4 regions of the Psychrobacillus sp. FSL K6-2843 genome follow, and region 1 is predicted to be linked to each of the others. Evidence: riboswitches for the same ligand, from Rfam matches in the RefSeq annotation. Region 1 holds a riboswitch; each other region holds the start of a gene.
What was found. Region 1 has a riboswitch for cobalamin ahead of MKY94_RS03125 (ABC transporter substrate-binding protein). Riboswitches for the same ligand answer to the same signal wherever they lie in the genome.
Positions count from the first base shown of each region.

Region 2: it holds a riboswitch for cobalamin, as region 1 does, so the genes downstream of both, MKY94_RS01220 (ribonucleoside-diphosphate reductase subunit alpha) here and MKY94_RS03125 (ABC transporter substrate-binding protein) in region 1, are expected to answer to the same signal.
Region 3: it holds a riboswitch for cobalamin, as region 1 does, so the genes downstream of both, MKY94_RS20785 (hypothetical protein) here and MKY94_RS03125 (ABC transporter substrate-binding protein) in region 1, are expected to answer to the same signal.
Region 4: it holds a riboswitch for cobalamin, as region 1 does, so the genes downstream of both, MKY94_RS19105 (hypothetical protein) here and MKY94_RS03125 (ABC transporter substrate-binding protein) in region 1, are expected to answer to the same signal.

Region 1 is NZ_CP152021.1:630,869-634,019, reverse strand. Features, by position in the region: gene MKY94_RS03130 (iron ABC transporter permease) at 1-518, opposite strand, end outside; gene MKY94_RS03125 (ABC transporter substrate-binding protein) at 511-1,464, opposite strand; cobalamin riboswitch at 1,581-1,723, opposite strand; gene MKY94_RS03120 (DUF1963 domain-containing protein) at 1,880-2,065, opposite strand; gene MKY94_RS03115 (hypothetical protein) at 2,010-2,507, opposite strand; gene MKY94_RS03110 (DUF2185 domain-containing protein) at 2,538-3,151, opposite strand, start outside.
Region 2 is NZ_CP152021.1:228,410-231,560, reverse strand. Features, by position in the region: gene MKY94_RS01220 (ribonucleoside-diphosphate reductase subunit alpha) at 1-1,246, opposite strand, end outside; cobalamin riboswitch at 1,404-1,583, opposite strand; gene MKY94_RS01215 (DUF418 domain-containing protein) at 1,791-2,996, opposite strand; gene MKY94_RS01210 (response regulator transcription factor) at 3,101-3,151, shown strand, end outside.
Region 3 is NZ_CP152021.1:4,050,884-4,054,034, forward strand. Features, by position in the region: gene MKY94_RS20780 (MFS transporter) at 1-624, opposite strand, end outside; cobalamin riboswitch at 727-916, shown strand; gene MKY94_RS20785 (hypothetical protein) at 1,144-1,362, shown strand; gene MKY94_RS20790 (hypothetical protein) at 1,711-1,887, opposite strand; gene MKY94_RS20795 (zinc ABC transporter substrate-binding protein) at 2,223-3,140, shown strand.
Region 4 is NZ_CP152021.1:3,768,173-3,771,323, reverse strand. Features, by position in the region: gene MKY94_RS19120 (GNAT family N-acetyltransferase) at 1-31, shown strand, start outside; gene MKY94_RS19115 (spore germination protein GerW family protein) at 45-446, shown strand; gene MKY94_RS19110 (VanZ family protein) at 468-941, opposite strand; cobalamin riboswitch at 1,077-1,268, shown strand; gene MKY94_RS19105 (hypothetical protein) at 1,439-1,978, shown strand; gene MKY94_RS19100 (ABC transporter substrate-binding protein) at 1,982-2,920, shown strand; gene MKY94_RS19095 (DUF1700 domain-containing protein) at 3,043-3,151, shown strand, end outside.

The sequences.
Region 1 (3,151 bases):
CGTAGCTCTTCACCTGTCAGAGCAATCATTAAGGAAATGACTGAGCCAAGAAATGAGCTAAATATAATACCTGTTAAAATAATCGTTTCCATTTTCATCGCGCGATCTACTAGCTTTGCGAAGGAAATAACGATGAGCATTGTAACTAATGCCCCTACCATACTGAAAACAGGCAAGGTGAACATTCCTAAGAAAGGTACCGAAATTCCAAAAAAGAGTGTAGCCACTGCACCAACAGATGCTCCGGACGACACTCCCAGTGTATAAGGGTCGGCTAGTGGGTTTTTAAGCAGGCTTTGAAAGGCCGCTCCCGCTATTGCCAGGGATGCTCCGACTAATCCTGCGAGTATAACCCGCGGCATGCGAATCTTCCATACTATATTAGTTGCAATCGCATCTGTTCCTGTATCCCATAAAGTACTGATCGGCACCTTTACAGATCCGACCGATACACCTAGCCAAATGGCTACAGCCAACGTAGCCAGTGACAGGATGTAACCGATCATTGATTTACTCACTAAATGCCTCCGGATAGATAGCCTTCGCCACTTCCTCTAAACCTTCTACTAAACGTGGACCTTGGCGACTTGTGGTATCCTCATCCACTTGTACTACTGCATTATTTTTAATAGCTGTCACTGTATCGAAACCATCACGTTGCTTGACCTTTTCAACAATGCCATCCACGTAATCATACGTGATTAACATAACATCAGGATTACGACTTACAATTTCTTCTGGGCTGACTTGGAACCAGCCCTCTTGGTCAGCCATGATATTTTCTGCGTTGACCATCGTTAGAATTTCTTGCATAAATGTATTATTACCAGGAGTATAGATCTCAGGCACATCTGAGGTTTCTACAAAAACTGTTTTCTTTGTTTCTACTTTTGAAACTTTTTCTTGAATTTCGTCAACCTTTGCCTTCATATCCTTTATAATGGCCTGTGCTTCCTCATTCTTGCCTGTTGCACGACCAATCTGCTCGATGGATGTATAGGTTAAGTTAAAATCCTTTGCATCCTGTACTACATAAACCTTTACACCAGAATCTCGTAGCTGTTGTAACCCAGCGTCAGCCATTCCTACTACGGACTCATGAGCGAAGACAATATCTGGATTCAAAGAGATAATTTTTTCAATGTTATACTCCATGCCACCAATTTTTTCTTTTTCTAAGGCTTCCTCTGGATAACTCTCGTAATCATTAACACCGACAATTTCCTCATCAAGCCCTAATGCAAATAGAATTTCCGTATTACTTGGAATCATGGAAATAATGGTCTTCGGAACTTCCTCTAATGTGATTTCTTGGCCTACAGCATCCGTCAATGTAAGCGGAAATGCAGTTTCTGAATTTCCAATTTCTGAACTATCTTCTTTTTCTGATGGAAGTGTCTCTTGCTCATTACATCCAACTAACATAAGCAAGGTCATTCCTATAATTAACCAAAACTTTTTCATCCTTCATTCCTCCTAAAATCAATAAAAAATCTCCCATCCTAGGATGAGAGATAGATAGGTATAAATCTGCCACAAAATACCGATAGCTGACCTACACCAGACCTATCCGCGTAGGTAATGGGTATGCACGTAAGGGCAGGTTTTCTGGCTTATGATGCATATGCATCACTAACAGTGGCGGGACCGCGCTGGACTTTAACCAGCTTCCCTTTTAACTCTAGCAATCCGTAACTAGAGCACCTTTACGCAAAAAATATTCCATTGCTGCTTTGCATTTATTATACCTTATAATTAAATGTTGTCGAGATGGAGACTAGATGAGAAATTCGAGAAATAAATTAATATCAAGCAATTTTCCGAGTTTAGCGAAACATTAATTTCTTAACCTTGTAATCTATGAGTAATCACTGGACTATTAATAAAAATCGCAGTACACAATCCAATCTTGTTTATCTTGATTGTAGAAAAAATAAAAACTGCCACTATCTACTATATTGAATTGCGCCTTGGCATCAGAGCTTATCTGAAAGACAAACGGATAATCTTCACCATATGAGACTCCGCTCTGTGTATAGGATGGATATCCACCAACCTTGTGCATGGGATAAATATTTTTCATCTTGAATTTCTGGTTCTATATCTTCTGAATCCCATGCTGGGGTATCGTTCTCAACTAATATTGGTTTTAATGGAAAAGACTTCATTCTTGAAGATTGTTCATTTATCTTTTGTATTTCATTAATATTAGTAAAACAATTTATCTTAAAAAAAGAAGCTAAATTATCTTCAATTAAATGATTATATACATTAAAATCCATATAAACAGTGATTAACTGAATGTTTTTTAGCTCCTTCGGTACATAAGGTAAATTCTTTAGAAATATAGTACATATTGGTTCAAACTGAGGAGATTTATTTTCTCCGCTACCCCACATAACATTTCCTATCCAGCTCTCTCCCAATTCTTCCGTCGGCCGAGATCCTCCTGTTTCAAAAATCGTAGCTCGTTTAAATAGTGATTGTTTTAATTGAGTAATATTCAACGCAATTACCTCCTAAATCTATGTCCAAGCTTATTCACTTAAGTAGGACTCCCAATCATAATCATTTATTTTGTAGAATGCGCCATTGTCATTTCTCTCATATGCACAGAGGGGTAAATCTTCAATAAAAGCTAAAATAGAGTCATCAATATTTAAAATTACCCCTATAGATATATATTGCAGATTTTCATGATTATTTAAAAATTCATCATCTTCATAACCACTTAATACAGACCAACCAGAGTCTTGCTCATCCCTTGGCTCGTCTCTTAACATAAAATTAAATTCATCTCTCTCCAAAACATCTTTGCTCACAATTATTTTTGTGTCAAAATAGTAATCCCATTTGGATGAATATGGATCATTATACTCCGTGTCACAAATATGTTCTGTCCGAAATGATACTTCTTGTCCTCTTTTTAACTCACTTAGATTAAATGGATCATTCGTAAGAATTCCCTTAAAGTTCTCCATATCCCTGTGAGTAATTTCAACCCACATTTTTTCTCCCGCATACCCGTCTGTTCTTGTCTCGATTTCAAAGATTAGTTTGACCATATCTCCTATATTTAAATTACCTATCACTTCTTTGCTAGGAATATAAAAAGTATAGGGTGCATCCTTATTTCTTTTATAGGCACTAT
Region 2 (3,151 bases), 400 kb from region 1:
AAAACATAAATGGGACACCCGTTTCTAACTGGGATCGCATAATTCGCTTCATCAAATCTATTGCTGGAACTGTTTCTCGTGAAAGGCGATGATCCATTACACATTCTTCATACTTTTCTCTGAAAGAACCATCTCCACGTTTTTCATCATAAAAGTCTTCTAATGAGTAACCTTTGAGCTGACGAACCTCGTGAGGGTCAAACAAATGCCATTCTCCTCTTGCATCAACCTTTTCCATGAACAAATCTGGCAAGCATACACCAGTAAAAATATCATGTGCTCGAAGTCGTTCATCGCCATTATTTAGTCTTAAATCTAAAAATGTAAATATATCTTTATGCCACACATCCAAGTAAACAGCTACTGCACCTTGACGTTGGCCTAGCTGATCTACGCTGACAGCTGTATTGTTTAGTTGCTTTATCCATGGAAGAACCCCACTAGACGCTCCCACAAAACCTCTTATAGAAGAGCCACGGCTACGGACCTTGCCCATATAAACGCCTATTCCTCCTCCAAATTTAGAAAGTGTGGCTATGTCTGTGTTGCTATCATAAATTCCTTGTAGACTGTCATCAACCGTGTCGATAAAACAGCTAGAAAGCTGCCCGTGTGGCTTTCCTGCATTAGAAAGAGTCGGAGTAGCAACCGTCATATATAAATTGCTCATCGCCCAATAGGCTTCTTTAATTTTTTCTATGCGGTTTTCTTTTTCGTCCTTCATTAGCGTCATTGCAATAATCATCCAGCGTTCTTGTGGCAATTCTACAATAGTCTTATCAAAATCCTTCGCTACATAACGATCTAAAAGCGTTTTTAAAGCTATATATGTGAAGAGGAAGTCTCTTTCAGTAACGAGGATTTCTGCTAATTGCTCTAATTCCTCTGTAGAATAGGTTTCTATGATACGAGAATCATAAATTCCCTTAGCCGATAGCTTTTGAACGTTATCTGCAAACTTTGTATAGACTGCATCTGCCGTTGTATTTCTTCGTTCCGCTTGTTGCGAATATACTTCTGCTAAATAGATTCGAGCCGCCACAAATGTCCAATAAGGTTCATGTTCATCAAGAAAGCTCAGCGACTCTAAGGACATGGCTTTAGACCAGCTAGCAATATTGCCCTCTGGGTGTTTTTGTAGCCACTTGTCATGTGACCTCCTTAATGGTGCTATCTTTTCTTCCCCAAACTCCTGTGTTAATTGGTATAGTACCTGTTGTTTTTCTGTGTTTGAAATAGTGGTCATTTAGAATTCCTCCCTGTCTTTACATAACAAAAAAGCGATGGCTCTAGCCTCTTCGGCTGAGTCATCGCTCACGATTTTAAAGTAGGAAACAACAAGACGTATCGTTCGTTTAAAGATAGAGTCTCTCGCCCCCACCTCTCAACCCCCGAAGAAAGTGTTGCTTCACCGATAAACAGGCAGGTCTACTGGCTCGTGTTTCTTCCTTCTGCTGGCCTTCCCACGAAAAATCGCAGTGGCATATTCAACAGTCGTCCACACTTACAGTTGCGGGGACAGCTTCGGTATTTCACCGAATTCCCTTTTAAACCATAACGGTACCTTTTCATCGTATAAATACTATATATTGTGTTTTGATTACTTATATACCCTAACATATTGTGTTTAAACTTGTACATAGGTAAAAAGACTAGACGTTTGATACACAGCTTTATTTCTGTACATTAAACTAATTTCATATCCCTTTAATCGCTCTTTCTAATCTCTATTCTATATAAATTTTATAAGCTTTCGTAGCCGTATTATGAAAACTTACTTTCGTATTTATTCATACAGGCTTACCTTGCAGCTTTACCTTCTTTTTCTTAGCTTTCATATGACCGCTCCAGGAGAGGTTTGTACCCATTCGAAGAATCATTTCCAAGGGACCTCGTTTGAATACCTTCAAGTAGTAGTAGCTACCTATACATTGTAGAACAAAAATTACAAAGCCCAGCAAGACACTATTTAGCATGCCCAAAGAGCCAAATTGTCCTAAACCGTATCCGTAATAGATAAAAGTACAAATAACACTTTGCATAATGTAATTTGTTAAAGAAAGTTTCCCAACACTTTCAAAACCAATGAAAACCTTGTTACCTGAGAACTTTATAAATAGGATAGCAAATATACCAATATAGGATATACACAGTAATTGTGTACCCATTTGTAATAGAACTGCTGTCCAATTTGTTTCTTCTCCAATAATAGCGATAGATTTTAAAAGTAAACTAATTGGCAAAAGAGCCATACTTAATATATACCATTTTTGTTCTCGTTCCATGTGTAGAAATAAGCCACCCTTTGCAGCTGCCATACCAAACAAAAACATCGGTGACGTCAACAATGGTCCAAACAAAAGCATAAACAAGCTAAAAAATACTTTCTCCCCTTCACTTTCAAAATACAGTGGATCCTCTGTATTTCTGTGTTGCTTAATTTCCTCATAAGAGCCATTTTGATAGACTTCATTTGTGGTTTCTATGTATAATGATTGCTTTTCCAACTCTTCCTTACTTTTTTCTTCCATTCCGTAACTAAGAGCACCAGTCAATACAAACAAAACAGTTCCCCATATAATTAAAGTTTTCTTTTTTCTATTTAAAAAAAGTAATAGGAATAATCCCATTAACCCGTAAAAGGCTAGAATATCCCCTTCCCATAAATAGGTTGAATGAAGTAAACCTAGAATAAAAAGAAATATAAAACGTCTCCATAAATGCCTTTTTACTTTTCCGTTCTTTTTTTTAATTGATTCTGCTAGTTTTATTAATGAAAAACCAAACAAAAAAGTGAATATCGGCATAAAACTACCTTCTACTGCTATTTTAAGAATAGCATAAATAGTCTTGTCTGTGGCAGAAGCCGTAAAGTACTCTAATTCTTCCTTTCCCCATATACCGTAATGGAAAATTAACAAATTCGCTAATAATATACCAAACAAACTGATTCCTCTTAAAGCATCTATAAAACGCACTCTTTCTTCTTTCATCATGAAACCTCCTAAAAATATCTCTTAGTTAGTATAAAATGGTAAGCTTATAATAAATTGAAACTAACCTTACAGAAACCTTAAATATTTCTAGGAGTGATTTACTAATGGAAGAAACTAATATTTTGATAGTTGAAGACGAGCTTGCTATCGCTGAG
Region 3 (3,151 bases), 710 kb from region 1:
GATTTTCCCTAAACTCTCTTTCATTGTCTCCAATGTATTAATTCTTTCAGTTATTTTTATTGGTTTAAAATGATTCTCTTTCATAAAAATTATAAGAAAAATAGCCAAGCCTATCATACATACGCCTCCCACAATAATAGGAAGATTAATCATGTAGTAACCGGTTAAAATACTTAACGGAATGGCAATTAATTGACCTAAATTTCCAGCCTTAGCTCCCCTTATATATGCTAAAGAGGACTTCTCTTCTCCTATTTCATCTGCAATCCAAGCTTGCTGTGATCCGCTTGTAAAGGTATAGCCTATCCCCCATGCCACCTGGGCCAATAAAACCGTTATAAAATAAGGAAACAAACCCTCCAATAAAAAACCCGCCCCTATCAAAAAATAACCAATAATAATGGACAGCTTCCGGCTTTTTAAGTCAGATATGACGCCTGTTGGAATTTCAAAAAGAAATACGGTTAGCTCTAACACAGTTCCCACTAAAACAAGTTGCAACGGATCCAGCTTAACAACGCTTACTTGATACAACAGATTGACTGTAAATATATAAGTAAAAAATAATTGCGATAGAAAGCAAATATGAACATACAGCCGATACGAATCTTTCATTCTAATCATTTCCCTCACCTCTCTATTGATTATAAAAAGGGAAACCATCGGCCGCTTATCCAAATTTGCTATAATGAATACCTTTCTTTATGTTATAGTGAAAGAACAATTAAATAATGTGTAGATTTAGGTGTTCTTTTGTTAGCAAGAGAACTTAAAAGGGAAGTTCGGTGAAAGACCGACGCTGTCCCGCAACTGTAAATGGGAGCGATTTTTTATAAACCACTGTAAGGTTACTACGGGAAGGAAAGAAGAGCGATGAACATGAGCCAGGAGACCTGCCTATTTCAAGTACACACCACAAGCCTACGCGGATAGGGGGTGTTAAATGCAGCTATGTACAAGCAATAGCTTGAAAATACTGTCGTACGAAAAACATAATAAAATCACTGGAGCTATTGGGCTCCTGTTTTCAGCGTGGATTTTATTGAGTTTCCAAGCGTACTGACCATTAAATCATACTAACTAGCATCTTCTTTTTTATAAAAGAGGATGCTTTTTTATGTTAAAGGCGAAAGGATTTTGAAAATGAGAAAAGAGAATTTTATTGAACAATATAAACAAGTATTAATGACAAATTATGTTGCAAGTACATCAATATCTCTGCAGTCTATCTATGAAGAAATGAAAAAAGAAATTGAACTTAGTTCAACCTGGAGTATGAACGAAAAAAATATTTTTCTTCAAAATCTCATTGATGCCCATCATCAGATTAAAAATGAAATTTCAGGGAAATTGGAGGAATAAGTAAAGCGCATTCGCACGCTTCCAAAACGATTTTGCCAATATTAACTTTTGAAAAAAAGAATATATCTAAATTCTAGCTCCATGAACCCAGTGTTCAATTTATTTGGTTCGTTCAACAATCATCATTCATTGTATCTATTTATAAAACCAAAAGGCTATCTTCTATTGGAGTGGAAGGCGGAGACTCCAGTGGAGGATCACAAGCCACGGGTACCGCTCGCCGCGCCGAACGCATCCGCCTAAAGCTAAATCAAGCATGTCCCGAGTCATTTCAATACAAGTAGGATATTAATTAAGGATATAAAAAACGAACCAAATGAGATTAATCATGTGGTTCGTTTTTTTGATTTAAAGGTCTTGGTAATCCCTTTGATATTTTCCGCCGTCTTTAACTTCTGAATGGTACAAAGCTTTAAGAGCAAAGCTTTTTTCTAGGTCATGCTCCTTCATTACTTCCTTCAATCTCTTTGCTAAGTCAGGACTAAATTTTACTAGCTCTTCCATTTTAGATTTTGAATATTGCATATCGTTACCTCCCTACTATCATTGTTCATACAGTATAGCACTTGTATAAAATACATACGAAAAAATAAAGGTTTTTCGAGTATCTCCTTTTATGGAATTCTTTCTAAACAAAATGCCCTTCACTTGCGTATTCTACCCTAGATTTTCTTACCAACATATAGTCACCTTTTTTTCATTTTTACATAAAGTACTTTGACAATTCAAAAAAGAAGTGTTAACCTATTGAACAAATCTTTCCTTAAGGAAATTTATTATCATAAAAGAAAATAATATTTTTTTGGTCTAAAAGTTTCCTTTAGGAAATACTTTATTACAAAGGAAAAGGAGTGTGCTAAGTGAAAAAGATCTTATTTTTATTTATTGTGGCTGTTTTATTGGTTGGGTGTGGTAACAACAACGCAGGGGGTTCTGGGGAAGAAAAACCACTTGTCGTTACAACTACAGGGCAAATTGCAGATGCCGTAAAGATAATTGCTGGAGATTCTGTGGAGGTAAAATCCTTAATGGGCCCTGGTGTAGATCCACATCTTTATAAGGCTACTCAAGGCGATTTACAAGTATTAGAGGATGCAGATATTATTTTTTATAATGGTCTAGCGCTTGAGGGGAAAATGAGTGATATTTTTGAAAAAATGCAGAAGGACAAATCTGTAGTGGCTATTGGAGAAGTAGTTCCGAAAGATAGAATCTTAAATGACGAGGCTCATCCAGAATTATTTGATCCACATATTTGGTTCGACATTGAGGTTTGGAAATTGGCTACACACGAAATCACAAAATCACTTACGGAGGAATTTTCCACTGATGGAGATCAGTTTGCAGAAAACGAAAGAAAGTTCTTTGAGGAACTAGATGAGCTAAATGGTTGGACGAAGGAACGCATTAGTGAAATCCCCGAAGAGCAACGGGTTCTTGTTACCGCTCATGACGCCTTTAATTACTTTGGTGAAAGCAATGGGATGGAAGTTCGAGGATTACAAGGTCTTAGTACAGATGCTGAATACGGTCTAAAGGATATACAGAATATCGTTAATTTCTTAGTAGAACAAAATATTAAAGCGGTCTTTATCGAATCCAGTGTGTCAGACAAAGCCATGAATGCTGTAATTGAAGGTGCGAAGGAAAAGGGACACACCATACAAATTGGAGGAGAACTGTACTCGGATGCAATGGGAGCTGAAGGTACAGAAGAAGGAACTTATATCGGAATGTATAAGCATAATGTCAATACGATTGTTGATTCACTAAAATAGGAGGTAGCAAA
Region 4 (3,151 bases), 990 kb from region 1:
AGAACATCACATGACACTTATTCTAAATTAAAGGAGATAATTTAATGGAGGAAAAATCAAGTAACTTAGAAAAACAAGGGGGAAAGCTACCATTGTTTCAATCCCCAGTCCGTTCCATTTTCGAAAAGTTTTCCAGAGAAAAAGATGTGTCTCTTATATACGGAGAACCAATTGTATTGGAGAACAAAAGGATCTTACCTGTTGCCAAAGTTAATTATTTTGTAGGTGGAGGCGGAGGTGGAGGTGACACGATTTCCGATGAAGAAAATTCTACAGGTCAAGGAGAAGGAGGCGGTGGTGCCTTTTCGATAAAACCGGTTGGAGTATATGAAATCACTGCGGAGGAAGTTAAATTCAAGCCTGTCCTTCCGTTTAATCAAATACTTACTGTTTTTTCAGTAGTCACGCTAGGGATTGTTTTCTTGTTGAGAAAAAGATGTAAATAGATAGGGAAAGAACGCTTCCTTCTAAAGGTTAGCGTTTTTTCTATGCTTCAACCATTGAACAAACGTTAGCAGAAGCATGACAAAAATAGCCCCGCCTGTATCTAATAGAACATCCTGAAAAAGGGCAGATCGTCCACTCGTAAAGGATTGATGGAATTCATCTGCGACTGCTAGAAGAAAGGTAATCATTATTGCAGTAAGTTTTCGATACTTTCTCTTCGGCAAAGCAATATAAATAGCTAAACTAATCAAACCAAAATAAAAAAAGTGGACTCCTTTTCTTATTAAGAATTCGACAAATGCATAGTAGCCACGTTCCTCGACAGAGACATAGAATCCCCAATAAGGAATATGAAATAATGATAAAAAGGACTCCAATGGCTTGTTTGGAAGCCATTCTTTAAGCACGGCCTCCAAAGACTGTTGCTCGGAAGTCTGCCCGGAGGCTATAAATACAAAGACAAGTAAAAGTAAAAGTGGAATAAATTTTTTCATATAAAAACAGTAGCATAAATTGAATGAGAAACAAAATAATTGCAGACTTTATAGCTAATAAAAGAGTAAAAAGCTGGTTGTTTCACAAGCTTCTATCACCAATTGAAAGGCTATGGTACACTTACGATAAGTGAATAATTTTTGCAGGGAAAAGGTGCTGACTTGTCAGCTTAATTAGGGAATTCGGTGAAAAACCGAAGCTGTATCCGCAACTGTAAATGCTGATGAAATAAGAAAAATACCACTGTTGGCTAAAAGCCAATGGGAAGGTTCTTAGAGTAAAATGATGCATGAGCCAGGAGACCGGCCTTTTCTTGAACGTATAAATACTCTTCGGAAGTTAAGGGGTTGTACGGCACGTTTCTATTTTCGATTAAATTTCTAACGATAAATAGGTATTGCGCCGCCCTTTTTTAGGGTGGCGTTTTTTTGTGCTGTAAGAAGTTGAGTATTGTATTGCCGAAAATTCACAAATAACTTGGAAAGGGGGCAGAGCATTGAAAAAAGACATGCGATATATTTGTTATCCATTTATGAGAGAAAAGCCGTCTACAGTAGACTTTGAGATTCGAACAGACTCATTGACCACACGTATTGGATTGGCCGCATCTTTAACAAAAGATATTCCAAGAGTTTACGAGGATTTAATGTATCTGGCACCGATGGCATATCACGTAAATGGTTCTGTTAGAGGGAAGCTAGCAATCAATGAAGAGGATTTACAAATTCTAAGTGATATGTATGATTTCTACGTAAGTGAAGTGGAAGGAAGAGTAGATATATTCGTACTTCCACAAGGCTCAACAGCTGCATGTGAATTACACGTGTGTCGTAGTGAAGCAAAAAAATCTGTAAGGGCTTTACATAAAGTTTCATTAGAAAGAGAAGTACCAGAGATTTTGTTTGATTACACACAGCTATTAGCAAATGTATTGTTTGCAATGGCGGTATATGTAAATAAGCATCATGGAGTAGAAGAGATTCAATTTGTCAGTAAATCATATCCGATGAGAAATAAGAAAAAAGTGGAGGATTAACAAATGAATAAACAATTAAGGAATTGGTTAGCGGTACTAATACTTTCTATCTTACTTGTAGGCTGCCAAGAGGCTGAAAAAAATACAGCTGTTGAAACAGATTCTGTACAAGAAGTAAAAGAATATACTGTAACGGATGATATGGGGAAAGAAGTTACATTCGAAGAAGTTCCGGAAACGATTGTGTCTCTACAACCAAGTAACACAGAAATCCTGTTTGCCCTTGGTGTAGGAGATAAAATTGTTGGAGCTACAGAATACGATACCTATCCAGAAGAGGCACTAGAAATTGAACGAGTTTCCGATTCTATGAAGTTCAACGCAGAACGTATTTTAGAGATAAATCCAGATGTTGTGATTGCTTATACAACTGGATCTGAGGAAGAGCTTAAAGTGTTGGAAGACGCGGGGTTAGATGTTTTTGTCATTCAATCGGCGCTATCATTTGAAGACGTCTATGGAGATATTGAACAGTTGGCCGCAGTAATGGGAGTAGAGGATAAAGGAACCGATCTTGTTGACTCTATTAAAACTACTATTCAAAGTGTTCAGGACAAAGTATCAGGTGTAAGCGATCAGAAACACGTCTACTTTGAAATAAGCCCATCTCCAGAAATTTTTACAACAGGAAAAAATACTTTCCAACAAGAAGTTTTGAGTAAAGCTAAAGTTGTAAATATTTTTGGAGACCAAGAGGGATGGATTAAATTATCTGAGGAAGATGTCATTAAGAAAAATCCTCCGATTATCTTGACTACCGTAAATTATGTAGAAGATCCAATTGGTGAGATTAAGGCTCGTTCAGGCTGGAATCAGTTGGAGGCAGTGCAAAACAACTCCATTTTCCAATTAGATCAGGACATTATGTCTCGCCCAGGACCACGAATTGGTGAAGCTGTAGAACTAGTAGCTAAAACCGTTTATCCAGAGATATTTGAATAAAGTAGAAGTTGGTCTCGTTTTGAGGAGACCAACTTCTTTTGTTTTAAAACCGGTACCTTGCAATGAATAATAGTGTTATGGTATAGTACTATCTAATGAATAGTACCGAGGGAGAGAGAGACATGACAGCGAATATTTATATTGAGACGTTAGAAAAAGAGCTTTATATGTTGAATACAAAGGAACGCCAAGCAATAGTTAGAGATTTCCAAAAGTATTTTTGTGATTTGT